2 regions of the Mesorhizobium sp. B3-1-9 genome follow, and region 1 is predicted to be linked to the other one. Evidence: riboswitches for the same ligand, from Rfam matches in the RefSeq annotation. Region 1 holds a riboswitch; the other holds the start of a gene.
The links. Region 1 has a riboswitch for S-adenosylmethionine ahead of FJW07_RS02505 (O-succinylhomoserine sulfhydrylase). Riboswitches for the same ligand answer to the same signal wherever they lie in the genome.

Region 1 (7,080 bases):
CTATCCGAAGGTGCCGGCGCGACTCCTGATCGGCGACGACCGCGTCAGCGCCAATCCCAAGCTCAACAACTGCATCAAGGGCTGGCAGGCTGCGCGGCACGATTGGGTGGTCCTCGCCGATTCCAATGTTCTGATGCCGAGGGACTATGTCCAGCACCTGATGGCGGCATGGCGCCCGGATACCGGCCTCGTCTGCTCGACGCCGATCGGGTCGCGGCCGGATGGGTTTTGGGCCGAAGTCGAATGCGCCTTCCTCAACACGCTGCAGGCGCGCTGGCAGTATGCCGGCGAGGCGCTTGGGCTCGGCTTCGCCCAAGGCAAGAGCATGCTGTGGAACAAGCCGATGCTCGATGCCAATGGCGGTATCCAGGCTTTGGCCGCCGAGATCGCCGAGGACGCGGCCGCCACCAAGCTGGTCAACAGCCTGGGCCTGCGCGTCAATCTCGTCGCTTCGCCTTTCGAGCAGCCGCTCGGCCAGCGCCGGCTCGCCGAGATCTGGTCGCGCCAGGCGCGCTGGGCGCGGCTGCGCCGCGTCACCTTCCCGCTGTTCTTCGCGCCGGAGATCCTGACCGGCGCTGCGGTGCCGCTGCTGCTGGCGCTGATTGCGGCGGCAAGCGCCGGCGTCAGCCTGCCCACGACGGCCTTGGGCGTGCTGGCGATCGCCTACCTGCCGGAATGCCTCCTGGCCTTTGCGAAGGGCTGGTACCTGTCGCCGCGCAGCGTCACCGTGATGCTCACGCGCGACGCGATGCTGCCCGCCATCTGGGCGCGCGCCTGGTTCGGCGGCGCCGTCGAATGGCGCGGCAACGCCATGACCATCCGCACCAAGACGATGACCGAACTGGAAGAGCTTGCCTAAAGCATGTCGCGCAAAAGTGTGCAGCGGTTTTGCGATAACGACATGCATGAAAACAAAGGCTTAAAAGCGCGTCGCCTGAATCCGCTTCAGCGCGACGCGCTTTAAAATCCTGTGTAGCGACGGTCGCCGCTGCAGGTCTTATTTGGCCGCCTTCAGCGCCTGCTGGATGTCCTCCAGCAGGTCGTCGGCGTCCTCCAGACCGACGGAGAGCCTGAGCGTGCCGGGTCCTATGCCGAGTTCGGCCCGCGCGTCGTCGCTCAGGTTCTTGTGCGTCGTCGTCGCCGGATGGGTGATCAGGCTCTTGGCGTCGCCGAGATTGTTCGAGATCAGCACGATGTCGAGCGCGTTCTGAAAGGCGAAGGCCGCCTGCTTGCCGCCCTTGACGTCGAGGCAGATCAGCGTCGAGCCGCCCGACATCTGCTTCTTGACGACATCCGCCTGCGGGTGGTCGGCCCGGCCCGGATAGATGACGCGGGCGATCTCCGATCGGCCGGCGAGGAAATCCGCGATCTTGCCGGCGCTTTCGGTCTGCTGGCGCACGCGCAGCGGCAGCGTCTCCAGGCCTTTCAACAGCGTCCAGGCGTTGAAGGGCGACAGGCTGGGACCGGTGTGGCGGAAATAGTCGTGCAGGTTCTCGTCGATCCATTTCTTGTCGGACAGGATGACGCCGCCGAGGCAGCGGCCCTGGCCGTCTATGTGCTTGGTCGCCGAATAGACGACAATATGGGCGCCGAGCTGCAGCGGCTTCTGCTGCAGCGGCGTGGCGAAGACATTGTCGACGATCACGCGCGCGCCGATCGAATTGGCGAGCTTGGCAACCGCGGCGATGTCGACCACTTCCAGCGTCGGATTGGTCGGGCTTTCGAGGAAGAACAGCTTGGTGTTCGCCCTTATCGCCTTTTCCCAATTGGCGATGTCGGTGCCGTCGACCAGCGTCGCCTGGATGCCGTAGCGCGGCGCCAGCGTCTCGACCACCCAGCGGCAGGAGCCGAACAGGGCGCGCGCCGCCACGATATGGTCGCCGGCCTTGGCGCTGCACAGCAACGCGGCTGAGACGGCCGCCATGCCGGAAGCGGTGGCGCGGGCATCCTCGGCGCCTTCGAGCGCGCACATGCGCTTTTCGAACATGTCGACCGTCGGGTTGGCGTAACGCGAATAGATGAAACCGGGCTCCTCGCCCTTGAAGCGGGCTTCCGCGGCTTGCGCCGTCTCGTAGACATAGCCCTGGGTGAGATACATCGCCTCGGATGTCTCGCCGAAGCCGGAACGCAGCGTTCCGCCATGCACGAGTGCCGTCTGAGGTTTCCAGTTGCGCTTCTTGGTGCTCATAGCCCTGCTTCCAGACACAAAAAAACCGGCCGCGAAGTCGCAACCGGTCCATATAGCCTTGCGGCTCGACGGTCCTTTAGCGACTTGTTTAACGTGGCTGCAAGCCGACCGGCCAAATCACCACGGGATAACGACCCTTTAGACCCGCGCCGCGCTTGCGTCAATTGCCGGCTTCATTAAGAGGTTTGTACCAGCAGAGCGGAGTAAGACTTTGCGGCAGACAGGCATTCTTCCCGACCAGGATATTTCCGCGCTGTTCCAGTCCGGTGCGCTGAAGTCGCCGCGCGCGCTGGACACCAACCAGATCCAGCCGGCCAGCCTTGACCTGAGGCTCGGCGACACGGCCTTCCGCGTGCGCGCCTCCTTCCTGCCCGGTCCCGATCATCGGGTAGCCGACAAGCTCGAGCGGCTGAAGTTGCATGAATTCAGCCTCGCCGAGGGCGCGGTGCTGGAGACGGGTTGCGTCTACATCGTGCCGCTGCTCGAAAGCTTGGCGCTGCCCTCGAATGTGTCCGCTTCCGCCAATCCCAAGAGCTCGACCGGGCGGCTCGACATCTTCACCCGGGTGATGACCGATCGCGGCCACGAGTTCGACAAGATCGCCGCCGGCTATCACGGGCCGCTCTATCTCGAAGTCAGCCCGCGCACCTTCCCGATCGTCGTGCGGGCCGGCTCGCGGCTGTCGCAGATCCGTTTCCGCACCGGCAACGCGGTGCTTTCGGAGAGCGAGCTGCGCGACCTTCACCGCGCCGAGATGCTGGTCGCCACCGAGCCGCCCAATATTTCAGGCGGTGGCATCGCGCTCTCCATCGACCTCGACGGCGACAAGGACGGCCTTGTCGGCTATCGCGGCAAGCACCACACCGGCCTGGTCGATGTCGACAAGCGCGCCGCGCAGGATGTCGTCGATTTCTGGGAGCCGATCTACAAGAGCGGCGCCGGCGAACTCGTGCTCGACCCCGACGAATTCTACATCCTAGTCTCGCGCGAAGCGGTGCACGTGCCGCCGCTCTACGCCGCCGAGATGACGCCCTTCGATCCGCTGGTCGGCGAGTTCCGCGTCCACTATGCCGGCTTCTTCGATCCGGGCTTCGGCCATTCCGCCGCCGGCGGCAGCGGCAGCCGGGCGGTGCTGGAAGTGCGCAGCCACGAGGTGCCGTTCATCCTCGACCACGGCCAGATCGTCGGCCGTCTCGTCTACGAGCACATGCTGCAGCGCCCGCAGGCTCTTTACGGTACCGATCTCGGCTCGAACTACCAGGCGCAGGGCCTGAAGCTCTCCAAGCATTTTCGCGCCGCGCGCTAAGGTCTGAGCTGCTGATCTCCCCCTTGGGGGAGATCACGCTCTCACAGCGCCTTCACCGCCACCTTGACCGGCTTCTCGATCTCCAGCGGGTTGCGCAGCGGCAGGCCGAAATCCTGCGCTTCGATCTCGAACGTATCGCCGGCCTCGGTCCTGATGCCATCGGCGAAGGACAGCGTCGCCGTGCCGAACATATGCACATGCACGTCGCCCGGCTGGCGGAAGGCCGAATATTTGAAATGATGGTGCTCGAGATTGGCGATGGTGTGCGACATGTTCGCTTCGCCGGACAGGAACGGCTTTTCCCACAAAAGCTTGCCGTCGCGCCAGATGCGCGAGGCGCCCCTGATGTCGGCGGGCAAGCCGCCGATCAGGATCTCGGGGCCGAACGAGGCGTTGCGTAGCTTGGAATGGGCGAGGAACAGGTAGTTCACCCGCTCCGTCACGTGGTCGGAAAACTCGTTCGACAGCGTGAAGCCGACCCGGAACGGCGCGCCGTCGTCGCCGATCACATAGATGCCGGCGATCTCCGGCTCCTCGCCGCCGTCCTGCGCAAAGGCCGGCGACATCAGGGGCGCGCCGGGGGCCACCGCCATCGTGCCGTTGCCTTTGTAGAACCATTCCGGCTGCACGCCGACCTGTCCTTTGGCCGGCTTGCCGCCTTCCAGCCCCATGCGGAACATCTTCATGGAATCGGTGAGCTCCTCCTCGCCGCCCTCGCTGAGCTTCTTGTGCATGGAATCGCGCGTCGCCGCGGAGCCGAGATGCGTCAGGCCGGTGCCGGTGAGATGCAGATGCGCGGGATCGGGGTGGTTGATCGGCGACACCAGCCTGCCCCTCTTGTAGGCGGCATCGAGATCGACCGTCTCGCCATAGCCCTTGCGCTCGATCAGCGCTTCGAGCCCGGTGCCGGTGCGCGCGGCCTCCATCGCCAGCGAATAGACGCTGCGCGCGCCGTTGATGATCCTGGTCTTGCCGCCGCCGTTGCGGGCGACGACGCGGATCGTCTCGGCGTCGTCGAGGATCTGGGAGATCAGCATGTTGAAATCCTCTCTCATTTTGCCGGCCGCCCGCGGGCAAGCCTTGACTGGCGCGGCGCGGAGCAATCCCCGCCACGGTTGAAACGCTTCGTCCGGATTGCGTTCGCGAGCCTGGTCCTTGCTGGACTCTTGGCGCCGACGGGTTGCCGGCAGCTTCGCGATCTGAAACCCGTATGCCTCCTTAAATCCGCTTCCGGCCTTCAGGCCTTGTTCTTGTTGTAGACGTCGAAGATCACCGCGCCGAGCAGCACCAGGCCTTTCACCACCTGCTGCCAGTCGACATTGACGCCCATGATCGACATGCCGTTGTTCATCACGCCCATGATGAAGCCGCCGACCACGGCGCCGATCACCTGTCCGACGCCGCCCATCGCCGAGGCGCCGCCGATGAAGACGGCCGCGATGACGTCGAGCTCGCTGCCGAGACCCGCTGCCGGCACGGCCTGGCCGAGACGGGCCGCGATGATCAGGCCGCCGAGCGCCGAAAGCACGCCCATGTTGATGAAGACCAGCAGCGTCAGCCTCTCGGTGTTGATGCCCGAAAGCTGCGCCGCCTTGGCGTTGCCGCCCATGGCGTAGATGCGGCGGCCGATGGTCATGCGCTTGGTGACGAAGACGAACAACGAGATCAGCACGCCCATCACCAGCAGCACGACCGGCAGGCCCCTGTAGCTCGCGAACTGGAAGACCAGGAACAGCGCCAGCGCGCTGCCGACCAGCGTCTTGACGACGAACAGCGGGAAGGGCTCCGCCTCGTAGCCATGCCGCTCGCGCTTGCGCCGCGTCCTGAAGCCGAAATAGGCGTAGGCGAGCACCGCGACCAGACCCAGCACGATCGTCGTCATGTGCAGCGTCAAGCCGCTGCCGACGATGGTCTTGCCGGCGGCATTCACCGTCGGCGGGATCAGCGTCAGCGGGCCGATCACGTCCGGGATGAAGCCCGAGCTCAGCGCCTTGAAGTCGGGCGGCAGCGGACCGACCGAGGAGCCGCCGCCAAGCAGCGCCTGGCAGATGCCGCGGAAGATGAGCATGCCCGCCAATGTCACGATGAAGCTCGGTATCCGGTGATAGGCGATCCAGTAGCCTTGCGCCGCGCCTATGAGACCGCCGACGATCAGGCAGATGATCGAAACCACCAGCGGATTCGAGAATATCCCGAGCGGCCAGATCACCATCATCATCGCGGCGAGCGCGCCGATGAAACCGGCGACCGATCCCACGCTGAGATCGATATAGCCGGAGACGATGACCAGGAGCATGCCCAGCGCCATCACGATGATGAACGAGTTCTGCTGCACCAGATTGCTGAGGTTGACCGGTTTGAACAGCGTTCCCGACGTCGTGTACTGGAAGAACAGCATGATGACGATCAGCGCGATGATCAGGCCGTATTCGCGCAGATTCGTCGTCAACGCCGAGACGGCGACGCGCTGTCCCTGCTTGACGTCTTCGGCGACGCCGCTTTGCGGCGCGGGAGCGCTGTCTGTGCTCATGATGCTTTTCCTTCTCCGCGAACGATGGCGCGCATGATTTTTTCCTGGCTTGCGTCGCTTGCCGCCATTTCGCCGACGATACGCCCTTCATTCATGACATAGATGCGGTCGGAGATACCGAGCAGTTCAGGCATTTCCGACGAGATGACGATGATCGCTTTGCCCTCGGCGGCGAGGCGCGCGATGATCGTATAGATTTCGTACTTCGCGCCGACGTCAATGCCGCGGGTCGGCTCGTCCATGATCAAAACCTCCGGATCGGCGAACAGCCATTTGGACAGCACCACCTTCTGCTGGTTGCCGCCCGAGAGGTTGCCGGTGAGCTGGTAGACGCTGGAGGCGCGGATGTTGGTCTTCTTGCGATAGTCGTTGGCGACGCTCATCTCGCGCATGTCGTCGATGACGCCGCGGCTGGAAACGCCGCCCAGATTGGCCAAAGTCACATTGTGCTTGATGTGGTCGATGAGGTTGAGGCCGTAGGTCTTGCGGTCCTCGGTGACATAGGCGATGCGGTTCTCCACCGCCTTGCTCACTGTCGAAAGATCGAGCGGCTTGCCCCTGAGCAGCACCTCGCCGCTGATGCGCCGTCCGTAGGTGCGGCCGAACAGGCTCATAGCGAATTCGGTACGGCCGGCGCCCATCAGCCCGGCGATGCCGACAACCTCGCCCTTGCGCACATTGATATTGATGTTCTTGATCACCTGCCGCTCGGCATGGATCGGGTGGTAGACCGACCAGTCCTTGACCTCGAAGATGACCTCGCCGATCTTCGGCTCACGCGGCGGGTAGCGGTCGTCGAGCGAGCGGCCGACCATCGAGGTGATGATGCGGTCTTCCGAAATGTCCTTCCTCGGCAGGGTCTCGATGGTGCGCCCGTCGCGGATCACCGTCACCTTGTCGGCGACGCGGTTCACCTCGTTGAGCTTGTGCGAGATCAGGATCGAGGTCATGCCCTGGCGCTTGAACTCGAGCAGGAGGTCGAGCAGCGCCTGGCTGTCCTTTTCGCTGAGCGACGCCGTCGGCTCGTCGAGGATCAGAAGCTTCACTTCCTTGCTC
Region 2 (7,080 bases), on a different contig from region 1:
GCAGCGTGCGCCACGACATTGTCCCCCAGCGCGTGAATGATTTGACGATACGCTGAACCCTGCCAGGCGCGTGGAGCTCGACGAATTTTCGATCGGCGTCCCTGCCGGTCACCAGAGCGCGCCAAAAGAAGAACCGCCAGCCGCGCGGGGAATAGTGGTGAACGCGCGCGTCCACATTGACTATCTTGTGGCCTTCGCTCCAAAGCTCATGCATCAGCAACGTGCAAGAGACCTTGAAGCCGTTGTGTGCTGGAAATGGGTGGCTGGATATCCAGTCGTGCCGAAAGGCGATGTTGTTGGCGTTGAGAGCACGTTTGGCTGCAAATTTTTTGTCCCCTTCGGCCAGGGGAAAGAACCAGAGCAGAGCAAAGGTCCGCGAGAAGAAGTCGTCGTGCAAAAGATAGGTGTAGCCGTTCACGCAGACGGTTTCCGGCCGTTTGAAGGGCGTCAACAGACCTGAAAGCCAATTTGGTTCGGCAACCGAATCCGAGTCGACGAAAACCACGATGTCGGCTTCGGTCAAAAGGACGCCATTGTTCTTGAGATCGTAGTAGCGGCCACCGGCACAGGCCGCGAAGACCAGCTCGGCGGCTTGACCCAAGTAGGGTGCTTCGGCCTCGAAGCTGCTGCGCAGCAAATCGCCGTCGGATGGCTCTCCGGCATGCGATATGATGACCGTGGGCCTGGCCATGCCGGCTTCGGAAACCGAGGCAATCTCGCGTGCGAGCGCGTTCAACCCTACGCTGACCTCAGCCCAGTCGATGAAGTTGGCATTCTCCATCTCGAGGACAACCGAATAGGTTGGTCGTTCCGCCATCATGTTCCACTCCGCCCGGCACGAGGCTTAGCAAAAAGCCCGGGGCGAAGCCATCGTCAGCGCCTCAACAAAAACACCGCCTGCTGGCCGAAGAAGTTCCAGAACCACCAGGGCATCGACAGGCCGATCTTCTGGCCGTTGGCGTCGAGCGCGGTCGCTTTCTCGACCGTCGCGCCGAGTTCCTCGCACAGGTTGACGAAGTCGCGAATGGTGCAGAAGTGGATGTTGGGCGTGTCGTACCAGGAGTAGGGCAGGTCCTTGGTGACCGGCATCCTGCCCTTGATCAGCAGCGAAAAGCGCACGCGCCAGTGGCCGAAATTGGGGAAGGAGACGATGGCGCGGTTGCCGATCCGAAGCAGCTCGTCGAGCACGACCTTCGGGTTGCGCGTCGCCTGCAGCGTCTGCGACAGCACGACGAAGTCGAAGCCCTTGTCGGCGTAGAATTTCAGATCCGTGTCGGCGTCGCCCTGGATAACCGATAGCCCGCGCGCCACGCATTCATTGACGCCGCGCTGCGACAGTTCCAGCCCGCGGCCGTCGACCTGCTTGGTCTCCTGCAGGAGTTCCAGAAGCACGCCGTCGCCCGAGCCGACATCGAGGACGCGCGAATTGGCCGGAATGAGATCGGTGACGACCTCGAGGTCGACACGCTGGGCGCGATTGACGCTCATGGCCTTGCCTCCTGCATGGCGCGCGATCCGGCTCCGAAAAGTCTGCAACTTTCTGCGTTCGCTGACCTTCGGTTCGGGGTCATGCGCTGAGCCCCCTGGCGCGGGCGGCCGACGCGACGAAGCCGTTGATGGCCGCGAACAGCTCCGGCTCGTCGAGCAGGAAGGCGTCGTGGCCGCGATCGGTCTCGATCTCGACGAAGGAGACGGAAGCGCCCGCCGCGTTCAAGGCATGCACGATCGATCGGCTCTCCTCGGTCGGGAACAGCCAGTCGCTGGTGAAGGAGACCAGGCAAAAGCGCGTCTTGGTGCCGGCGAAGGCGTCGGCGAGGCGCCCGCCGTGATCGGCGGCAAGGTCGAAATAGTCCATCGCGCGAGTCAGATAGAGGTAGGAATTGGCGTCGAAGCGGTCGACGAAGGTCATGCCCTGATGGCGCAGATAGCTTTCGATCTGGAAATCGGCGTCGAAGCCGAAGGTCAGCGCCTCGCGGTCCTGCAGATTGCGGCCGAACTTGCGGTGGAGCGCTGCTTCCGAAAGGTAGGTGATGTGAGCGGCCATGCGCGCGACGGCGAGCCCCTTTTCCGGCCGCTTGCCGAAATCGAGATATTTGCCGCCATGCCACTCCGGATCGGCCATGACGGCCTGTCGGCCGACTTCATGGAAGGCGATGTTCTGCGAGGAATGGCGGGCGCCGCTGGCGATCGGCAGGGCGCAGAACACACGCTCCGAATGGCTCGCCGCCCATTCCAGCACCTGCATGCCGCCCATCGAGCCGCCAAGCACGCAGAACAGCTTTTCGATGCCGAAATGATCGACCAGCATCGCCTGCGCGCGCACCATGTCGCGGATGGTGATGATCGGCAGGTCGAGCCCATAAGGCTTGCCTGTCGCCGGATTGGTCGAGGCGGGGCCGGTCGAGCCGAGACAGCCGCCGATGACGTTTGCGCAGATGACGAAGAAGCGGTTGGTGTCGATGATCTTGCCTGGGCCGATCAGCACTTCCCACCAGCCCGGCTTGCCGGTCACCGGATTGGTATTGGCGACGTGCTGGTCGCCCGTCAGCGCGTGGCAGACGAGGATGGCGTTGGAGCGCGCGGCGTTGAGCGTGCCATAGGTCTGGTAGGCGATCTGGAAAGGCGACAGCAGCGTGCCGGCGTCGAGCTTCAGCGGCTTGTCGGGGCCGAACTGCAGCACCGGGCTCGACGGATGGTCGGCCTCGTCCTTGGTCCTTGCAGCGCGTTGAGCGGCCATGTCCATCCTCATCCTGTCCCGCATCGGTCTCGTCCCGATGCGGTGTCCGGCCGGCAGCGGACAACAAAAAACCGGCATTGCCGTCGCAAAGCCGGTTACAGGTTGCAAACGGCCCTTTAGCGAGTTGTTTAACGTGGCTGCAAGCCGACCGGCCAAATCACCACGGAGAAGTCTGGCAGTTCTTCTAGGACCAGCGCCGCGCTTCGTCAACGGGTAGCCTCCTCGCGGCGCTCCAGTCGGTTCACCACACCCAAGCAGGCCATTTCCTGCCAAGCCAACACATGGCCTGCCTTGTCTTGTCGCAGTTTCTTGCCGGAAAGCCGTGTGACGCCTTCGCGGAATCTGTTCAGCGCTTCGACGCAACACCTAGTTCGCTGCGCCGCCAGGCCGAAGGCGAAATGCCAACGGATCGCCTGAATTCGCGGCCGAAATGATAGACGTCGCAAAAGCCGCATGTCTCGGCAATCTCGGCGATCGGCTGGTCGTCCTGCACGAGCAGCGACTGCGCGTGCATCAACCGCTCGCGCATCAGCCACTGATGCGGGCTGGTGCGAAGATAGCGCTGAAACATCCGCCGGGTCTGCGACGGCCCGAGCCCGGTGACGGCCGACAGGGCCGACGCGGTCCATGCGAAACCGAGCGCCCCGCGCATCGCCTCGATACCAGAAGCGAGCGGTTTCGGCAGGTCGTCGCTATCCGGTGCCAACGCGCGATCGATCAGGAGCAGGAATTCGGCAACCAGTTGCGAAAGGCGCAGATCGAGGCTGGCGTCGCGGCGGCGCAACGCGGCAAACAGGCGCTCGAACCATGGGACTGGAGTTGTTCCCTCGGCGAAGGTGGCGCGCGGCGTGCCCTCTCCGAACAGCTTGCGCCGCAGGATGGCGGGCTCCGGGCCGTCCAGCCTGAACCAAAGTACTGTCCAAGGATCCCGGGGATCGGCGGAATGGACGTGCGGAGCCTCGTTCGCCATCCAGACCAATTGACCAGCCCCGACGTCTATCCTTTGCCCAAGCGTTTCGACATAGCCGGCGCCGGCAAGACAGTAGATGATGTCCTGTCCGGGATAGACGGCGCGTTCTATCCGGTAATCCGGTCCGGCGGCGACTTTTCCGGCGCGCAGCACGCTGAACGCGGCGCGGGTCCAGGCCGGGGCTGGCACATAGTGGAAACTCTCAATTACGGACGTTCTTTTGTGCATGCGCGTTTTATACAAAAAATACGTTCCCTTTGTCCATTTTGTTCCGCGGCGGAGGGGCTAAATTCTCCTCAAGAGCCTGGGATTTCCGGCCGGAAACGGATCGGAACCAGGCCTTCAAAAAGGTTCAGGGGCGCCCGTGCCGCATCGCGGGACGCTTTGGGGTTCCAGGGAGAATACCGATGCTCGCGATGACCAGACATGAAGCCGAGCTTTACGCGCGCGACGGCTACATCATTCGCCGTGGCCTGCTGGGCGCCGGTGAAGTCGCCAACTTTCGCGACCACGCCCGCAAGCAACTCGCGGAGGAGCAGAGCAAGGGCGGCGTGATGTCCAAGGGCGACAAGGAGGGCAAGACCACGCTGCTGAAGATGTGGACCAAGGCCGAGGACGACAAATACGGCCTGCTGGCCCGCGACGAACGCATGGTCGATCTGGCCGAGGACGCCGTCGGCAAGCCGATCTACCTCTACAGCCACAAGATGACGATGAAGCAGCCCAACGAAGGCGGCGCATGGGAATGGCACCAGGACTTCGGCTACTGGTACAATTACGGCTGCCTGGCACCGGAAATGATGAGCATCTACGTCGCGCTCGACAAGGCGACCCGCGAAAACGGCTGCCTTCAGGTGCTCAAGGGCACGCACAAGCTCGGCCGCCTCAATCATATCCGCGAGAACGAGCAGACCAATGTCGAGCATGAGCACCTGGAAGCTGCCCTGAAGCGCTTCGAGCACATCTATGTCGAGATGGAGGCGGGCGACGCCCTGGTCTTCGACGGCAACCTGCTGCACCGTTCGGACGCGAACCGCTCGGACACGTATCGCTGGGGCTATATCTGCTCCTACAACGCGGTCGAGAACGCGCCCTTCAAGAAGGTGCGCGAATACGGCAACTACGAACAATTGCGCAAGGTGCCTGCCGGTTCTTTCCAGCAGGCTTCATGAGCAGGCACGACCGGGCAGAAGCCCGGCCTTGAGGACATCGAACCGGGCTTGGGCCCAGGCCGCGGATCGATGGGGAGATGAAGAACAGCGACGGACGGCTGCAGCCGTCGCGCCGCCGTCGAGGGAGGAATGGGATGGCCGATACGGTCAGGAGCGGCGCGCGCGCGGCAGCCGCAGGCCGGTTTGAATTGTCGCGACTCTTGCGGGTCCGTGAGGCTGGCGTGTTCATCGCGCTGGTCGTGATCTGCTTGTTCCTGACCTTCGCGACCGACACCTTCCTCACGTCGCTGAACCTCTTGAACATAGGCCGACAGGTTTCGCTGCTCGGGATCATGGCGGTCGGCATGACGTTCGTGCTGATCTCCGGCGAGGTGGATCTGTCCGTCGGATCGACCTACGCCTTTGCCGGGCTTGCCACCGGCATGCTGATCGTCGCTGGCTGGGGGTTGTTGCCGGCGCTCGGGGTCGGTCTCTTCGCCGGCGCCGTCATCGGCGTCATCAACGGTATCCTGTCCACCTACGGCCGCCTGCCCTCGCTCATCGCCACGCTCGGCATGCTCAGCATCGTCCGCGGCGCCGCGCTCATCCTGACCAACGGCCAGCCCGTCACCGTCAACGCGCGCAACGGCGCGCTTCCCGACGTTCTCGACACCTTCAACTTCATGGGCCAGGGCTATCTGTTCAGCGTCATTCCGATGCAGCTCGTGTTCTTCGCCGTCATCGCCGTGCTGGCATGGCTGGTGCTTTCCTATTCGAACTTCGGCTTCCGGGTGTATGCCGTGGGCGGCAGCGCCAAAGCGGCGCGCGTGTCGGGCATTTCCGTCAACACCGTGAAGATCTGGGCTTTCGTGCTGATGGGGCTGCTCGCCGCCTTCGCCGGCATCCTCAGCCTCGCCTTCCTGCCCAGCGGGCAGGCCGGCCGCACCGGCCTCGGGCTGGAGCTCGACGTCATCGCCGCGACCATCGTCGGCGGCGCCTCGCTGTCGGGCGGCGAAGGCACCATCCTTGGAACCATACTCGGCGTGCTGATCATCGGCGTGATGCGCAACGGCCTTGTGCTGATGGGCGTGTCGCCCTTCGTGCAGGAGCTCATGATCGGCCTCGTCATCATCATCGCCGTCGGCATCGACAAATGGACAACGCGCCGCGCGGCCTAGAACGGCATGATGTCGTCCGAAAACCGCTGCACACTTTTCGGCATCATGCTCTGAGGGCAATCAAGCCAAACAAAAAAGGGAGGACTATCCATGAAAATCAGACACGTCATTCTCGCGGCGGCGCTCAGCCTGCTGCCCACGCTCGCGCATGCCGAGGCCAAGCTTGCCGATTTCTCGCTCGCCGATCGCATCAAGGCCAAGATCGCCGCAGGCCAGCCGCTCGACATCTACGTTTCCTACCATGACGTCTCGAACGAATTCGCGCCGTTCATGAAGGCCGGCGTGCAGCGGGCGGCGACCGAGGACAAGGTCAGCGCGCAGTTCATCGGCCCGGTCGGCGCCGATGCCGACGGCCAGATCAGCGAGATCGAGACGCTGATGGGCAAGATGGACGGCCTGGCGATTTCATCGGTGTCGACCGACGCGCTGGCGCCGCTGATCGACAAGGTGATCGCCGCCGGTATCCCGGTCGTCACGTTCAACACCGACAATCCCGAAAGCAAGCGCCTAGCTTTCGCCGGGCAGGATCTCGTGCAGTCGGGCCGTGAGGCCGGCAAACTGATGGCCAAGGTCCTCGGCGGCAAGGGCAAGGTGATGATCACCACTATCGACGCCGCCGCCCAGTGGTCGCTCGACCGTGAAAAAGGCGCGCGCGAGGCGCTGAAGGCCGAGCCCGGCTTAGAGGTGGTCAGCACGCTGAACACCGGCACCGATCCGCAGAAGATCTATTCGGCGATCGAGAACGCCATGCTGGCGAACCCCTCGATCTCCGGCGTCCTGTCGCTGGAGTGTTGCTCCACGCCCGCCGCCGGCACCTGGGTCGAGCGCAACAAGGCGGCCGACAAGGTGAAGGTGGTCGGCTTCGACCTGCTCGACCAGACCGTGCAGCTCGTGCAGAGCGGCGACGTGCAGGCCACGATCGACCAGGCTCCGGAAAAGCAAGGCTTTGCCGCGGTCGACCTCCTCGTCCAGTTCCTCAAGGGCCAGACGATCGAGAACCTCGACACCGGCGTCGGCGTCTACACCAAGGAGAACATTGCCGAG

Region 2: linked by a shared signal. The riboswitch ahead of FJW07_RS21065 (homoserine O-acetyltransferase) and the one ahead of FJW07_RS02505 (O-succinylhomoserine sulfhydrylase) in region 1 are both predicted to bind S-adenosylmethionine.

What each region holds. Positions count from the first base shown of each region.
Region 1 is NZ_VFTJ01000001.1:535,274-542,353, forward strand. It holds gene FJW07_RS02500 (ceramide glucosyltransferase) at 1-859, shown strand, start outside; gene FJW07_RS02505 (O-succinylhomoserine sulfhydrylase) at 998-2,188, opposite strand; SAM riboswitch at 2,245-2,322, opposite strand; gene FJW07_RS02510 (2'-deoxycytidine 5'-triphosphate deaminase) at 2,400-3,494, shown strand; gene araD1 (AraD1 family protein) at 3,536-4,531, opposite strand; gene mmsB (multiple monosaccharide ABC transporter permease) at 4,732-6,024, opposite strand; gene mmsA (multiple monosaccharide ABC transporter ATP-binding protein) at 6,021-7,080, opposite strand, start outside.
Region 2 is NZ_VFTJ01000012.1:113,570-120,649, reverse strand. It holds gene FJW07_RS21075 (glycosyltransferase) at 1-820, opposite strand, end outside; gene metW (methionine biosynthesis protein MetW) at 874-1,488, opposite strand; gene FJW07_RS21065 (homoserine O-acetyltransferase) at 1,568-2,737, opposite strand; SAM riboswitch at 2,834-2,911, opposite strand; gene FJW07_RS21060 (AraC family transcriptional regulator) at 3,084-3,935, opposite strand; gene FJW07_RS21055 (phytanoyl-CoA dioxygenase family protein) at 4,124-4,879, shown strand; gene FJW07_RS21050 (ABC transporter permease) at 5,014-6,036, shown strand; gene FJW07_RS21045 (sugar ABC transporter substrate-binding protein) at 6,127-7,080, shown strand, end outside.